Regions from separate parts of the Amycolatopsis sp. NPDC051373 genome, predicted to be linked through region 1. Evidence: riboswitches for the same ligand, from Rfam matches in the RefSeq annotation. Region 1 holds a riboswitch; the other holds the start of a gene.
What was found. A riboswitch is a leader RNA that binds a small molecule or an ion and turns the genes downstream of it on or off. The one in region 1 is predicted to bind thiamine pyrophosphate.
Positions count from the first base shown of each region.

Region 2: another riboswitch for thiamine pyrophosphate. It lies ahead of thiC (phosphomethylpyrimidine synthase ThiC); the one in region 1 lies ahead of AB0383_RS28220 (thiamine ABC transporter substrate-binding protein).

Region 1 covers NZ_JBFBAE010000016.1:11,091-18,835, reverse strand. The annotation lists gene AB0383_RS28230 (ABC transporter ATP-binding protein) at 1-825, opposite strand, end outside; gene AB0383_RS28225 (iron ABC transporter permease) at 826-2,466, opposite strand; gene AB0383_RS28220 (thiamine ABC transporter substrate-binding protein) at 2,442-3,497, opposite strand; TPP riboswitch at 3,521-3,634, opposite strand; gene AB0383_RS28215 (4a-hydroxytetrahydrobiopterin dehydratase) at 3,668-3,955, shown strand; gene AB0383_RS28210 (hypothetical protein) at 4,542-4,859, shown strand; gene AB0383_RS28205 (putative T7SS-secreted protein) at 4,856-6,097, shown strand; gene AB0383_RS28200 (hypothetical protein) at 6,094-6,771, shown strand; gene AB0383_RS28195 (hypothetical protein) at 6,793-7,110, shown strand; gene AB0383_RS28190 (hypothetical protein) at 7,103-7,745, shown strand, end outside.
Region 2 covers NZ_JBFBAE010000013.1:88,458-96,202, reverse strand. The annotation lists gene AB0383_RS24925 (DUF3263 domain-containing protein) at 1-246, opposite strand, end outside; gene AB0383_RS24920 (peptide deformylase) at 386-955, shown strand; TPP riboswitch at 1,732-1,863, shown strand; gene thiC (phosphomethylpyrimidine synthase ThiC) at 1,857-3,500, shown strand; gene thiD (bifunctional hydroxymethylpyrimidine kinase/phosphomethylpyrimidine kinase) at 3,528-4,346, shown strand; gene AB0383_RS24905 (hypothetical protein) at 4,364-4,576, shown strand; gene AB0383_RS24900 (helix-turn-helix domain-containing protein) at 4,632-5,027, opposite strand; gene AB0383_RS24895 (NADP-dependent oxidoreductase) at 5,127-6,050, shown strand; gene AB0383_RS24890 (phosphatidylinositol-specific phospholipase C domain-containing protein) at 6,112-7,131, opposite strand; gene thiD (bifunctional hydroxymethylpyrimidine kinase/phosphomethylpyrimidine kinase) at 7,245-7,745, shown strand, end outside.

The DNA.
Region 1 (7,745 bases):
CCGCAACGCGTGCGGCCGCAAGCCGAGCCGCACCGGACCGTCTTCGGGTTCCGGGAGCGTGACATCACCGAGATCGGTGTGCACGACCCCGCCCGCGGCGAGCCCGTCGACGAACGACGTGGCGCCGAGAAACTTCGCGACGTCGTCGTCCGCCGGGTTGCGCCACACCGAGCGCACGGCGCCTTCCTGCCGGATCTCCCCGGCGTCGAGCACGGCCACGCGGTCGGCGAGCGTGAACGCCTCTTCTTGGTCATGGGTGACCAGCAGCGCGGTGATCTTGCTGCGCCGCAACAGATCCGCGAGGTCGATGGCCAGCTGCTCACGCAGCCCCGCGTCGAGGCCGGAGAGCGGCTCGTCGAGCAGCAGCAGCCGCGGTTCGGGCGCGAGAGCGCGGGCCAGGGCCACGCGCTGGGCCTGGCCGCCCGACAGCTCGGTGACGCGCCGGCGCTCGAATCCCTTGAGCCCCACCAATTCCAGCAGCTCTTCGACACGTGCTCGGTGCTTCGCTTTGGGGATCCCGTGCATGCGCAGGCCGAACGCGATGTTCGCGGCGACGTCGCGGTGCGGGAAGAGCTGGCCGTCCTGGAAAACGAGCCCGAACCCGCGCCGGTGCACGGGCACGGTGGCGAGGTCGGTGCCGTCCCAGCTCACGGAACCGGACGTCATGGGCTCGAGGCCGGTGATGGCGCGCAGCAGCGTCGACTTGCCGGAGCCGGACGGTCCGAGCAGGGCCAGCACCTCGCCGTCGGTGATGTCGAGGTGCGCGTCGCGCACCGCGGCGAACGAGCCGTAGTGGACCGTGAGGTCCCGCACTGCCAGCGCCATCTAGAACTCCCCCACCGTGCCGTGCCCGCGCACGGAGCCGAAGCGGTCGATCAGCGCGACGGCCGCGACCGTCACGACCATGAGCAGCGCGCACGCGGCGTACGCCATCTGGTTGTTGAGCTCGCCCGGGCGCGAGATGAGCGTCGCGACGGCCACGGGCAGCGTCGGCGCGTCGGGTCGGGCGAGGAAGCTCGTGGCGCCGAACTCGCCGAGCGCCACCACGTAGCCGAACCCGGCGGCCGCGACGAGCGAACGCGCGGTGAGCGGCAGGTCGATCTCGCGCCACACGCGCGCCGGGCTCGCCCCGAGCGTGGCCGCGGCTTGGCGCAGCCGCACGTCGACGGCGCGCAGCACCGGCAGGATCATCCGCACGACCAGCGGGATGATCACCAGCGCCTGCGCGAGCGGAACGAGCAGCGGTGACGTGCGCAGGTCGCCGGGCAGCGCGTCAAGCGTCACGAGGTAACCGAAGCCGACCGTCACGGCGGAGACGCCGAGCGGCAGCATGAGGGCGGCGTCCATCGTCTCGCCCATGCCGCGGGCGAGGCGGCCGGGTGCGCGTCGCAGGGCGACGAGCACCACGCTGGCCAGCACGCCGACCGTCATCGCGAGCAGCGTCGCGTCGGTGGCCGCGGCGAGCGAGTTCTTGGCGGCGACCCAGCCGCTGACCTGCAGCGCGTCGTCCGTGCCGGTGCTCGCGAGCGCGCGGAAGCCGGCGAGGCTCCACCCGTCCGGTGTGGACACCGACTCCACCAGCAGCGCGACGATCGGCGTCATCAGCAGCGCGATCACGACCGTGGCGGCACCGACCGTCCACCACTCGCCTTTTCTCGGCCGCCGGGGAGCGGACTGCTTGAGCTTCACGGCGTTCTCGCGGCGGCGTCGGGCCATCGCGCCGAGTGCGAGCGCGGCGAGGACGGCGGCGAACTGGATGAGCGACAGCGCGGCCGCTCCGGAGAGGTCCAGCAGGTCGACCGTGCGCAGATAGATCTCGGTCTCGAGCGTGCGGTAGCGGCCGCCGCCGAGGATGAGCACCACGCCGAAACTGGTGGCGCAGAACAGGAACACGACCGCCGCGGCCGACGCGACGGCCGGGCCGAGCGCAGGCAACGTCACCGTGCGGAAGGCCCGCCACGGCGAGGCCCCCAGCGCGCGGGCGGCCTCCGTCGCCCGCGGGTCGAGGTGGCTCCACAGCCCGGCCACGGTCCGGGCGACCACGGCGACGTTGAAAAACGCGTTCGCCAGGACCAGCGGCAACACGCCGCCGTCGGGCCACAACGCGCGGAACGCGAGACCGACGACCACCGTCGGCAACACGAACGGCACCAGCACCAGCGTGCGCGCCAGCCCGACGCCCGGCAGCTTCACGCGCGCGAGCACATACGCCACCGGCAGCCCCGCGACCACGGCGACGACCGTCGAAGCGGCGGCGCTGACCAGCGTGAACGCGGCGAGCTGCCACGTCTGCGCGTCGGCCAGGACGGTGTCCACGCCGCCCGCCGAGAAGCCGCGGCCGAGGATCGCGACGACCGGCCAGGCGAAGAACAGGACCAGGAACGCGACGGGCAGCAGTCCGAGCAGCGCCAGGCCCGCCGTGCGCGCGGTCTGCGCCTGCGTTACGCGCCCATGAGCGAGCGCCATTCACCGATCCACTTCTCACGGCCGGCCTGGATCTGGTCGGCGGGCAGAGTCGCGGGGTCCTGCGGCAGCGGCGCGGCCGCGGCCCAGCCGGCGGGCAGGTCGACGCCCTCGCGGGCCGGGTAGACGTACATGTTGGCCGCGACCGTCGCCTGGAACTGCTGCGAGAGCAGGAAGTCGACCACCTTCTGGGCCTGCGGCACCTGCTTGGTGTTCGCGAGGACGCCGGCGTACTCGATCTGGCGGAAGCACGTGTCGAGCAGCGCCTTGGTGCGCGGCTTGCCGTCGTCACCGATCTCGGCGGCCGGCGAGGACGCGTACGAGACCACGATCGGGCGCGGGCCCTTGCCCGAGGAGCCGGAGAAGTTCTTCGTATAGGCCTCTTCCCAGCCGCTGTCGACCTTGACGCCGTTGGCCTTGAGCTTGGCCCAGTAGTCGTGCCAGCCCTGCTCGCCGTACTTCGCCACGGTGCCCAGCAGGAACGCCAGCCCGGGCGACGCCGTGGCGGGGCTCTCGGCGACGGTGAGGTCCTTGTACTTCGGGTCGGCGAGGTCGTCGTACGTCTTGGGTTCGGGCAGGTGCTTGCTCGCGAAGTACGCGGGGTCGATGTTGACGCAGACGTCGCCGACATCGACGGCACTCAGGCGGTGCTGCGGGTCCACCGAGTACCGCTGCGGCCCGCGGTCGGCCTCGGGGCTCGTGTAGGCCTGGAAGACGCCTTCGTTCAGCGCGCGCGAGGCGAACGTGTTGTCGACGCCGAACGCGACGTCGCCGATCGGGTTGGCCTTGGTGAGCACCAGCTTGTTGGTGAGCTCCCCCGCGTCGCCCGACTTGAGGATCTTGAGCTTGATCCCGGACTGGCGCTGGAACGCGTCGAGCACGTCCTGCGGCGCGACGAACGAGTCGTGGGTGACGAGCGTGACCGTCGGGGTCTGCTGGGCGTCGCCGCCCGAGCCGCCGGACAGCGAGCACGCGCTCGCCAGCACCGTGACCGTGGCCAGGCCCAGCACCGTGCGTGCGGTCCGCGGAATCATCTGCCCTCCTGCACTTCGCCGTGAGCAAGGAGAGCAGGCCTCCCTGCGCCGGCATGATCCGGAATCAGGTGCGAACGGTCGCGGGTCTCGGGCACCCGCCTCTCAGCCCGGCGTACCGGACTCCCGTGGCAACCGTGCAGCGTAGCCCAAACGGGTTCACCATTGGACACATGGCGCAACTACTGAGCGATTCCGAGATCTCGTCCGCCCTGGCCACCGTGCCCGACTGGCAGCGCGACGGCGCCACGATCACCCGTTCGGTGACCCTGTCTTCCTTCCCGAACGCCGTGGCCTACGTCGTCCGCGTCGCCGAACTCGCCGAGGCCGCCGACCACCACCCGGACATCGACATCCGCTGGCGCACGGTGACCTTCCGCCTCTCCACCCATTCCGAAGGCGGCCTCACCTCGAAGGACTTCGCGCTCGCCGGCCAGATCGACGCCGCGCTCACCGTGTGACGCGCCCTACTGTCGCGACACCTTCCGCGGTCTGAGACGTCCCCTCTTCGTACGTTCCACGAGGAGGGATCTCTTTCCATGACCCAGGCAATCGTCGTCGGCACCATCGCGTTCACCCTGATGGTGGCCTCCGCCGGCGCGGTCCTGTGGCGCACTTTCCGCGCCCACCGTGATCTCGACCACAGGCCGTAACACCACCCTTGATCAGCGCGCTATCCCAGCGGAATCCGCCCGCCCCGCCCCCGCTAGGACACGCGATGAACAACTCGCCCACCACCCTGTCCGCCACCCAGCGCGCCTGGATCACGATGTTCGCCACGGCGTTCACGCTGGCGGTTCTGGTGGTGCTCGGCCTGCTCGGCTGAGCCTTCTTTCGCCCTCGGGACTCGTCACCCTCGGCGCGCACATGCAGCCGCCTCGATGAGATACCCCCTCACTTTGTCGTGAATTCAGTCCACACCTTCACCGGACCTGGCGAATCAGCACCAGAAACGCCCGATTTTGACTAAGGTGGGCCTTTCGTCGGCTGCTGGCGCCTGCCGACGAACAGGACTGGACATCGCGATGCCCGAGGGGGGACCTCGACATGCCCGACTTCACCGTCGACATCGGCGGTTTGCAGGCGCTCGGCAAGAATCTCGACCGCGTCGGCGAGAACATCGAGCAGGCCACCAAACGCATGGAGGACGTCGGTCCGGACTCGATCGGCCCGGACGATCTCGACGAAGCCTGTGCCGATTTCACATCGGACTGGGCCGGAGGGCTGAAGAAGATCAAGGAAGCCGTCTCCGGCATCAAGGGCGGCCTCGACAACGCGGTTCAAGGCTATGCCGAACTGGAAGAAGGTCTCAAGGGATCACTCCAGCACATGGCCGCCAAGATCGAGGAGGCGACCGCTGGATGAGCGACGCCGACTACCCGTCTCTCCGGTTCGAGCCGGCGCGCGGCAATGTGAGCACAGTTCGTGAACTGGCCAGGCAAATCAGCGACACGGCCACCTACACGGACGAAGCCTTCAACGTGCTGAAATCCATCCAGGACAAGAAAGACGTCTGGACCGGTGATGCCGCCGAAGCATTCGCCGGGAAGCTCGACCAGCTACCCGAGTACCTCGACAAAGGCCAGAAATCGTTGGCACTGGCCGGCAAAGCTCTTGCCGATTGGTCCGACCGGCTCGACGCGCACCAGCAAAAGGCAAAGCAGCTGGAAGAGGAGTGTCGGAAAGCTCTCGGTGACGCCGAGGCGAAGAACTCCGCCGCGGAGTCCGCCCGAGACCTTGCACTGCAGCAGCCTGACAACGCCACGATGCACAACGAGGCGACGGACAAGATCAGCGCGGCCAACGCCGCTTGGGCCAGGGTGGAAGATCTCCGCAGGCAGGCCGAAGACGTGCGTGATGCATGGGAAGACGACGCGGACACCTGCGCGGACGCTCTCAAAGATGCCGCGGAGGAGGCTCCCAAGGAGTCGTTCTGGGATTCGCTCGGCAGCATGTTCGACGACATCGGGGGATGGTTCAAGGACCACCTCGGCGATATCGGGGACATCGCGGGCATCGTGTCCGCCGTGGCCGGTGCGCTGGCGTTCATCCCCGTTCTGACCCCGATTTGCGGGCCGATCGCCCTTGGTGCAGGCGCCGTCGCACTGGCCGCGCACGGCGCGGACATGGTGGTCAACGAGAAGTACGACGACCCGAACGCCTGGGTCTCGCTCGGCGGCGACGTTGTGGGGCTGATCCCCGGCATCGGCGCGGTGTCGAAGGGGTTCAACGCCGCAGGTGACGCCGTCGCCGGTGTCGACCGGCTGGTCGACGTCACCAGGGCCGGTGGCGCCCTGAGCACCGCGAGCGACGCCGCGGCGGCGGGCGGGCGCGCGTTCGCCGACGAAATGCCGCGAGTGATCAGCGAGATGAAGGACCCGAGCAAGGCCGCGCAGTGGCTGGCGGACAAGGCGATGGGCACCGGAGCGCTCACTGACCCCGCGCTGACGCAGAACGTCGCGAAGGCGTTCGAAGGCGGAACCAACGTCGCTTTGCAAGTGCCGTCGGCAGCGGGCCTGTTCGACACGCACGACGCCACGACCGATGCCAAGAACGCAGCCGGCTGGGGCGGTTTGGCCACCGGCATCCTGACCGCGAGGTGAGCGTGGGAATCTCGGATCTGCTCAATCCCGGACGCACCGAGGCGCCGCTGGCCTTCAAGGTGCTGGAACAGTTACACGAGATCGACCTGACGGAGAATCCGGAGATCAGGGTTCGGCGGAATTACGACCGGCTCCGGGCATCGTTGCACGGGCTCACCGAGCGTCAAGCACTGCATCTCGCCTACAGCCAGGAATACCTGATCGCCGAGCTGAACGACCACGGCGGCGTCTACCTGGGACTGTGCTGCGCTCGGTCCGAGACCGACCCCCACCGGATAGTCACCGCTCAGTTTTCAGTCACCGTCCAGGCTGCGGACCTGCACGCGGAACGTCCGCTCGCCGGCGCGGCAGGAGGTCTGCGCACGCCCGGCTCTCCACGTGAAGTGGTGCTGGAGCGGTTTCCCGCGGGTGACGGTCTGATCGTCGCCGAGGAGCTGTTGGTGACTGTGCCGTTCGGCCCGCTCGGCGAACCGGCTCCTGCCGAGCACCGGGTCCGTCAAGCACAGGTCAGCTTCGCGTGCCCAGACCGACGTCGGATTACCACGTTCGGCCTGTCCAGCGAGAGTCTCGATGACTGGCCGTACCTGATGGAGATCCTCAACGGGATCGTGAACAGCGTGTCGTTCACCGATCCGTCGTCGACCAAATCGATCAACGCCACACTAGATGCGTGAATCCATGATGACGAGGAGGGCATGGTGACGAACGTGATCGGCGCGAGCGTGGTCGCCCTGGTCGCGCTGAGTCTGCTCGCCGACCGGCTGCGCCGGCGTACCCAGCGGCTGGGCAAAGCCGTCGAGCAGGTGCACCGCGAGCTGGCGAAACTGCGTCCGGGGTCCGACACGGCGTTGGTCGCCGTGTGGTCGGCGCACCCGTTGAGCGACCACATGATCAAAGAGCTGGCCACCGCTCGCGGCTACCGGTACGTCGGCGAGCGGATGACCTACAACGGAGCACGCGGCCTCGAGTTCAAGCCGCCTCAGCAGCGACGGAAGCTGTCACTGGATGTCTGACAAGGTCGCGAACTCCATCGCACTCTGGCTGCTGCTGCCCGCGCTGTCGCTGGTCGTGCTGGTCCTCGCCGCGCAGGTGGCCGGCACACCGCGGGCGACCCGGCGGCGCCGTCGCGAAAGTCAGCTGTGCCGGCTGCAAAGCCTCGGCTCCGGCACTTCGCTGGACCTCGACTGGCTGGAGTATCGGGAGATCCCCAAAGCCGAGCTGCTGGACGTGCTCGGCGGGCAGGGCTGGATGTTGTGCGCTGAAGACGTCGGCGATACAGCCTGGACACTGCACTTCACTCGGCGAACCGAGCCTGCCGAGGTCGGCAGTGCGCGTACTCGCTTGGCGGGTGAGCTGGCCGCTGCCGAGCCGGACGTCCAGGGCCGCTACCTCCTGGACGCCAGTCAGTACCCGGCCATCCCATTGAACGACGTCCGCCGCGCCGCAGAATCCGCGGGCTGGGAAGTACGCCGAGTGGCACAAGACAGCGCGCGCCCCAGCCTGGAGCTCGCCCGGCCCGGAACGACCTCCGTCCACGACCTCACTGACGGACCGTTCACGGTCGCCGGCGAACCACCATCGGCCGCAGCGTTGGACGCCGCCCGGCAGAAGCACAAGCTCTACGCACAGCAATTCGCCAGGCAGGTGA
Region 2 (7,745 bases), on a different contig from region 1:
GCGCAGCCGCTTCACCAGCATCGGGTCGGCCGCCATGGCCTCAGGCTTTTCCAGCAGTGTGTTCAGCAGCTGGTAGTAACGGGTCGAGGACAGCGAGAACCGTTCCCGGATGGCGTTCTCCTTGGCACCGGCGTGCCGCCACCACTGACGTTCGAACGCGAGGATCTCCACCTCACGCTCGGTCAGGCCGCCCACATTCTCCGGCGGCGACGGCTGCTCCCCAGCCATCGACTCCGCGGCGTCCATGCGGTCCTCGCAATCGGTTTCGGCTGTCCTTCCGCGGGCGCCATTCAACCACGGAACCCACTCTCGACATGGGCATCCGGCGCGGCGCGTCACGGTCCGATCCAGGTGTATCAGACGGGTCCGACTAAACTCGCTGCTCGTGACCGTCCACCCCATCCGCATCGCCGGCGATCCCGTGCTGCACCAGCCGACCCGTGAGGTCACGGAGTTCGACGAGCAGCTGCGCACGCTGACCGAAGACATGTTCGAGACGATGTACGCCGCCGAAGGCGTCGGCCTCGCGGCCAACCAGATCGGCCTCGACCTGCGCCTGTTCGTCTACGACTGCCCTGACGACGAGGGCGTCGAACACCGCGGCCTGGTGGTGAACCCCAAGCTGGAGACGTCCGAGGTCCCCGAGACCATGCCGGACCCTGACGACGACTGGGAGGGCTGCCTCTCGGTCCCCGGCGAGTCCTACCCCACCGGCCGCGCGTCGTGGGCGCGCGTGAGCGGTTTCGACGTGGCGGGTGAGCCGATCACCGTCGAGGGCACCGGCTACTTCGCCCGCTGCCTGCAGCACGAGACGGACCACCTCGACGGGTACCTGTACCTCGATCGCCTGGTGGGCCGCCACGCCCGGGCGGCGAAGAAGATGCTGAAGAAGAACAAGTGGGGCGTGCCGGGGTTGAGCTGGCTGCCGCCGAAGGACGAGCCGGCCGAGGCCTGATTTTCTTTGTCGACGAGTCTCCCGGTCCCGGGTTGGGGCCGGGAGACTCGTCGTTTCAGCGGGTCAGCGGTCGAGGAAATGCTCGCGCACGAGGGCGGGTTTTCATCCCAGACCTGCTCCGGCATGGTGTCCGGCGAAGGCACCGAACTCCGGCGGTTCGCCTTTTCGCCCGGGGCTTTCCTGCGCAACCCTGATCGGTGTTGCGCCGGCGTGTTTTTTGTTGCGGGGTCGGGTTTTCTGTTGTTGTCCACAACTCGGGGTTCGCTGTGGACAACTCGGCTTCGGGGATCGTTTTGTCGGTGGGGAGCGGTAGACTGGCCAAGGGCCGCTCCCCCGAGGATGGGTGGGGGCTTTCCCAAGGTGAGTTACTGGGGGCACAAGCAGCTCGGCCGCGATTTTCGGCAGTTGTGGGCCGGCGAAACGGTGAGCACGATCGGGAGCCTGGGCTCGGCAATGAAGACGGAGCCGTGCGCACGATAAACGGATAATCGCGCCGGCCGCGGGAGTAGTCGGCGGAAATCGCGCGGAAACCACGGAGAGCAGTGGCCTGGGCCTCTTGACCGCTTCGGAACCGGAAGAATCGGGCCGCGCTCATCGCCGACACCGCCACCAGTCCGGCGAGCAGAGCTTTCCTCACGAGACGCCCCCGAAGTCGGCGCAGCTGACCGTCACGTGACCGTCTGTCGACCGGATGCTCCGATCCGGTGAAGAACACACCGGACACGGGGTCGCCTTGTGCTCGCGTGATCCGCCGTGGCATGGTCGAAGGACAACCTCATAACCAACGCGGGAGCTCGCGCCTTGGCGGGCTGAGAGGGTGGCTGGTGTCTGTCTGTGGACACCCGGTGCCGCCGACCGCATGAACCTGACCGGGTAATGCCGGCGTAGGGAGTGAACGTCGTTGACGACGCTGGAGAACGAGCCTGCCATCACGCCTTCCGTGACCACGGGGCCGATCACCGGTTCGCACAAGGTCTACCACCGCACCGAGTCGGGCCTGCGGGTTCCGGCGCGGCGCATCGACCTGTCGAACGGTGAGCACTTCGACGTGTACGACACGTCCGGGCCGTACACCGACCCGGACGCGAAGATCGACGTCCACAATGGACTTAACCCGCTGCGCGCGGGCTGGGCAGACGGCCGCGCGCACAACACCCAGCTCGGCTGGGCCAAAGCCGGTGTGATCACGCGCGAGATGGAGTTCATCGCCGCGCGCGAGCGGTGCTCGCCCGAGTTCGTGCGCGACGAGGTCGCGCGCGGGCGGGCGGTGATCCCCGCCAACCGCAAGCACCCGGAGACCGAGCCGATGATCATCGGCAAGAAGTTCCTGGTGAAGATCAACGCGAACATGGGCAACTCGGCCGTCTGGTCCTCAGTGGAGGAAGAGGTCGACAAGATGGTGTGGGCCACCCGCTGGGGTGCCGACACGATCATGGACCTGTCCACCGGCAAGCGCATCCACGAGACGCGCGAGTGGATCGTCCGCAACTCCCCCGTGCCCGTGGGCACCGTGCCGATCTACCAGGCGCTGGAGAAGGTCAACGGGGAGCCGGAGAAGCTGTCGTGGGAGGTCTACCGCGACACGATCATCGAGCAGTGCGAGCAGGGTGTGGACTACGTCACCGTCCACGCGGGAGTGCTGCTGCGCTACATCCCGCTCACCGCCCGGCGCGTGACCGGCATCGTGAGCCGCGGCGGCTCGATCATGGCCGCGTGGTGCCTCGCGCATCACCAGGAGTCCTTCCTGTACACGAACTTCGAGGAACTCTGCGAGATCCTGCGCAAGTACGACGTCACGTTCTCCCTCGGCGACGGCCTGCGCCCCGGTTCGATCGCCGACGCCAACGACCGTGCGCAATTCGCCGAGCTCGAGACCCTCGGTGAGCTCACGCACATCGCGCGCGAGCACGACGTGCAGGTGATGATCGAGGGTCCCGGCCACGTGCCGATGCACAAGATCAAGGAGAACGTCGAGCTCGAGGAACAGCTCACCGGCGAGGCGCCGTTCTACACCCTCGGTCCACTCGCGACGGACATCGCGCCGGCGTACGACCACATCACCTCGGCCATCGGCGCGGCGCAGATCGGCTGGTACGGCACGGCGATGCTGTGCTACGTCACGCCGAAGGAGCACCTCGGCCTGCCCAACCGCGACGACGTGAAGACCGGCGTGATCACCTACAAGATCGCCGCGCACTCCGCCGACCTCGCCAAGGGCCACCCCCACGCGCACGAGTGGGACGACGAACTGTCCAAGGCCCGCTTCGAGTTCCGCTGGAACGATCAGTTCAACCTGGCGCTCGACCCCGACACCGCGCGCTCGTACCACGACGAGACGCTGCCCGCGGAGCCGGCGAAGACCGCGCACTTCTGCTCGATGTGCGGCCCGAAGTTCTGCTCGATGCGGATCACCCACGACGTGCGCAAGTACGCCGAGGAGCACGGTCTGTCCACTGTGGAGGCCATCGAGGCCGGCATGGCGGAGAAGTCGGCCGAGTTCGGCGAGCAGGGCAACAAGGTCTACCTCCCGGTCGTCGGGCAGTAGCTCCACCCGCTATTAAAGGCAGCAGTCATGACCGAAACACCCCGCACCGCCCTCACCATCGCCGGATCCGACTCCGGCGGTGGTGCGGGTGTGCAGGCCGACCTGCGCACGTTCTTCGCCCACGGCGTCCACGGGCTGGTCGCGCTCACAGCCGTCACGGTGCAGAACTCGCTCGGTGTGCAGGGCTTCACCGAGATCCCGGTCGAGGTGGTCACGGCGCAGATCAAGGCCGTGGCCGGCGACATGGGCGTGAACGCGGCCAAGACCGGCATGCTCGCCACGGCCGACATCATCCAGGCCGTGGCGAGGACGCTCGACGAGGTCCACATCGGACGCGACACGGATACCCCGTTCGTCGTCGACCCGGTGGCCGCATCGATGACCGGCCACGCGCTGTTGCGCGAGGAAGCGCTGGAAGCCATCCGCACGGAGCTCTTCCCCCGCGCCACGCTGATCACGCCGAATCTCGACGAGGTGCGGCTGCTCACCGGCATCACGGTCACCGGCGCGGAAACCCAGCGCGCGGCGGCCGAGGCGTTGCTGGAGTTCGGCTCGCGGTGGGTGCTCGTGAAGGGCGGGCACCTTTACGAGGCCGAGGACTGCGTGGACCTGCTGACTGACGGAACGGACGTGCTGGAGCTCAGCGGCGTGCGCATCGACACCGACAACACCCACGGCGGCGGTGACACGATGGCCTCGGCCATCACGTCGTCGCTCGCCAAGGGCGCCGACGTGCCGACGGCCGTGACCGAGGCGAAGCAGTTCATCGAACGCTGCGTCGCCGAGGCTTATCCGCTCGGCGCCGGGGTGGGGCCGGTGTCCCCGTTCTGGCGGCTGGCCGACTGACCGGCCACACTGGACCCGTGACCGACGACGCCGCCGCCCGCGCACTGTGGGCCCAGATGCCTTTGGACCTGCAGTTCGAGGTCGACCAGCTGGTCTCGGCCAACAAACCGGCCGCGGCCCTCAAGGTGATCCGGAAATGGGGCCTGGACCCCAAACCGGGCATCGCCGAATCACGTGCGGTGACCGACTACCGCAAGAACGTGCTGAAGCCACCGCCGCGCTTCACCTGAGTCCGAACTGGACGTTCCGTGCGTTACGGGAGGAAACCCCCCGTACCGCACGGGATCAGTTGACGGGTTCGAGCGAGCGCGTGTCGTAGGTGCTGCGCGCGTCGCGGATCCGGTCGAAGTTCGACTGCGACCACGTGCTCAGCGCGACCAGGTGGGCGCTGACCTCCGCACCCATCGGCGTGAGCGCGTACTCAACCGTCGGCGGAGTGGTCGGGAAGACCTTGCGGCTGACGAAACCGTCGCGTTCGAGGTTGCGCAGGTTCTGCGTGAGCATCTTCTGGCTGATGCCGCCGACGGCGCGGCGCAGCTCGCCGAAGCGGTGCGGCCGCTGCTCCAGCACGCCGAGCACGAGCGCCGTCCACTTGTTCGCGAGCAGGTCGAGCACATCGCGGCAGGGACAGCTCTTCAGGTAGACGTCCCAGGATCCGTGCTGGTCACAGGTGGTTTCCATCAGGTACCTACTTTACCGGGAAGTGCCTTCTGGCGAAAAGTGACTACCGGCACGAGCATAGGGAAGACCGAGCGAACCGACCAGAAGGAGAGATCCGAGATGCGCGTGGTGACCCAGCGGGAGTTCGGCGGCCCGGAAGTGCTGCGGGTGACCGAGACCGACCGCCCGGCGCCCGGCCCGACCGAGGTGCTGGTGCGCGTGCACGCCGCCGGCATCAACCCCGTCGACTGGAAGACGCGGGCGCACCCGGTGTTCCTGGGCGAGCCTCCGTACACGCTGGGCTGGGACGTGTCCGGCGTCGTCGAAGAGGTGGGTTTCGGGGCCACCGGGGTGAAGCAGGGCGACGAGGTGCTCGGCATGCCGTGGTTCCCGCGCGAGGCCGCGGCCTACGCGGAGTTCGTGACTGCGCCGTCGCGCCAGTTCGTGCGGAAGCCGGCCGGGCTGTCGCACGTGGAGGCGGCCGGGTTGCCCCTGGCGGGGCTCACGGCATGGCAGGCGCTGGTGGACGTGGCGGAAGTCCGGAGTGGACAGCGGGTGCTCGTGGACGCGGCGGCGGGCGGGGTTGGACACCTCGCCGTGCAGATCGCGAAGGCGCGCGGCGCTTACGTGCTCGGCACGGCCAGCGCGGCGAAGCACGATTTCCTGCGGTCGCTCGGCGTGGACGAACCGATCGACTACCGGGACGAGAACGCGGTCCCGGCGGATCTTGACGTCGTGCTCGGGCTCGTCGGCGAGGACAGCGACCTGCGTTGGCTGCCGTCGCTCAAGCCGGGCGGCCTGCTCGTCAGCGTGCCCGGTGGCGTCGGCGCGCGGGCTCAGGAGGAGGCGGCCAAGCGAGGCGTGCGGACGGCGCCGATCCTCGTGGAGCCCGACCGCATCGGACTGCTCGGACTGGTGGAGCTCGTCGAGGCCGGGCAGCTGAAGGTGCACGTGGACCAGACGTTCCCGCTCGAAGACGCGGCGAAGGCCCACGAGGTGGGCGAAGGCGGCCGGGTCACCGGGAAGCTGGTGCTCACCGTCTGATGCGGACACACAATGGCCCCTCGCGCGAGCCAGGGGCCATTGTGGACTGTCCGGGTGGAACTCAGCCGCGGGCGTCGACCTGCGGCAGCACCGTGGTCAGGCCCGTCCAGTCGGACGTGACCACGGACGCGTGCTGCGCCGCCAGCTCGGCCACGCGCTGGTTGGCCTGGTCGACGGTCGGGTTGTGGTCGTCGATGGCCGGGGCGACGTTCTGGCCGTCGGTCATCACCACGTAGTAGTGGTTGGCGTCGTACCACCACGGGCCGGTCTGCGTGACCCACGCGTTGGCGTCGCCGTCGAAGACCACGAACCACGGCTTGAGGTTGGCCGCGTACTTGTCGCGCGGGTCGCCGCCGACGGCGCCGTGCACGGTCGGGAAGATCTGGACGTCACCGAGCTTGCCCGCGTTCTTCTGCGCCAGCAGGTAGTTCGCGTACTCGACGTCCGCGTGGAGCGTGTCGGTGGGGTTCTGCTCCTCGACCGTGCCCGGGATGATCTCGGTCATCACCTTGCCGTGCAAGGCGTCCACGGTCGGCCAGTTGTCCGCCTTGGCCGCGTCGTCGAGCGTCGCGTAGCTGCCGAGGAGGTCGGTCGGTTTGAAGACGGCGCTGCCGAGGTGGGCGCGGAAGGCCGCGTCGAGCTCGTCCGGGCCCATGCCGGTGTTGTCCGAGAACCCGGTCTTCATTTCGAGCTTCAGCGTGAGCGGCGTGTGGTCCGAGTGGGCCGCGAGCCAGATGCGGATGTCGTCGAGGCAGTACTCCAGATTCTTGTTCGTGCCGCCCTTGTAGAGATCGGCCGTCGTCGACGCCGCGACGCAGTTGTTGCTGTTGCCCAACGGGTTCGAGTGGCTGACCTTCCACTCGTGCGTGATGAAGTCCGGCCACACGTCGAGCTCGATCAGCGACGAGCCGTTGTCCAGCGCCTGCGCAAGGAACGGGTACGCCGCCGGGTCGTAGGTGTTGTGCACGCCGACCGTGGTCACGTGCGAAAGTTTCGGGCTGTCCGCGTTCGCGACGGCTGCCCCGGACAACGACGCGGCGACGAGCGCACCGACCGTCACGACCACTGAAGCGAGTTTCATCCTGACCCCTTCACCCACCGATAGTGCGATGGCACTCACACTGTGCCACCGTGATGGACTGTGGATGAAGGACAGCTGACCAAATGGACTAGACCAGAAGTCGGAAAGTGCCCATGACTGAAATCCCGAGCCCGCCGTCGGCGTTGACCATCGCCGGTTCCGACTCCGGTGGCGCAGCCGGACTCCAGGCTGATTTGCGGACATTCCTCACTTGTGGGGTGCACGGGCTCGTCGCCGTGACGGCCGTGACGGTGCAGAACACGTTGGGAGTCCACGATCGCGCGGGCATCCCGCCGCACGTCGTCGGCGGCCAGATCGAGGCCGTCGCGTCGGACATGGGTGTGGGGGCGGCGAAAACGGGCATGCTCGCGTCGGCGCAGATCATCCACGCCGTGGCGACGGCTTGCGACAACGCGGGCATCGGACGCGATCACGAGGTGCCGTTCGTGGTCGACCCGGTGGCGGCGTCGATGACCGGCCACCCGCTCTTCGACGCCGACGGGCTGTCCGCGCTGCGCGAGGAGCTGCTGCCGCGCGCGACCGTGCTGACGCCGAACCTCGACGAGGTGCGCCTGCTGACCGGCCTGACCGTGACCGACCGCGAGGGCATGCAC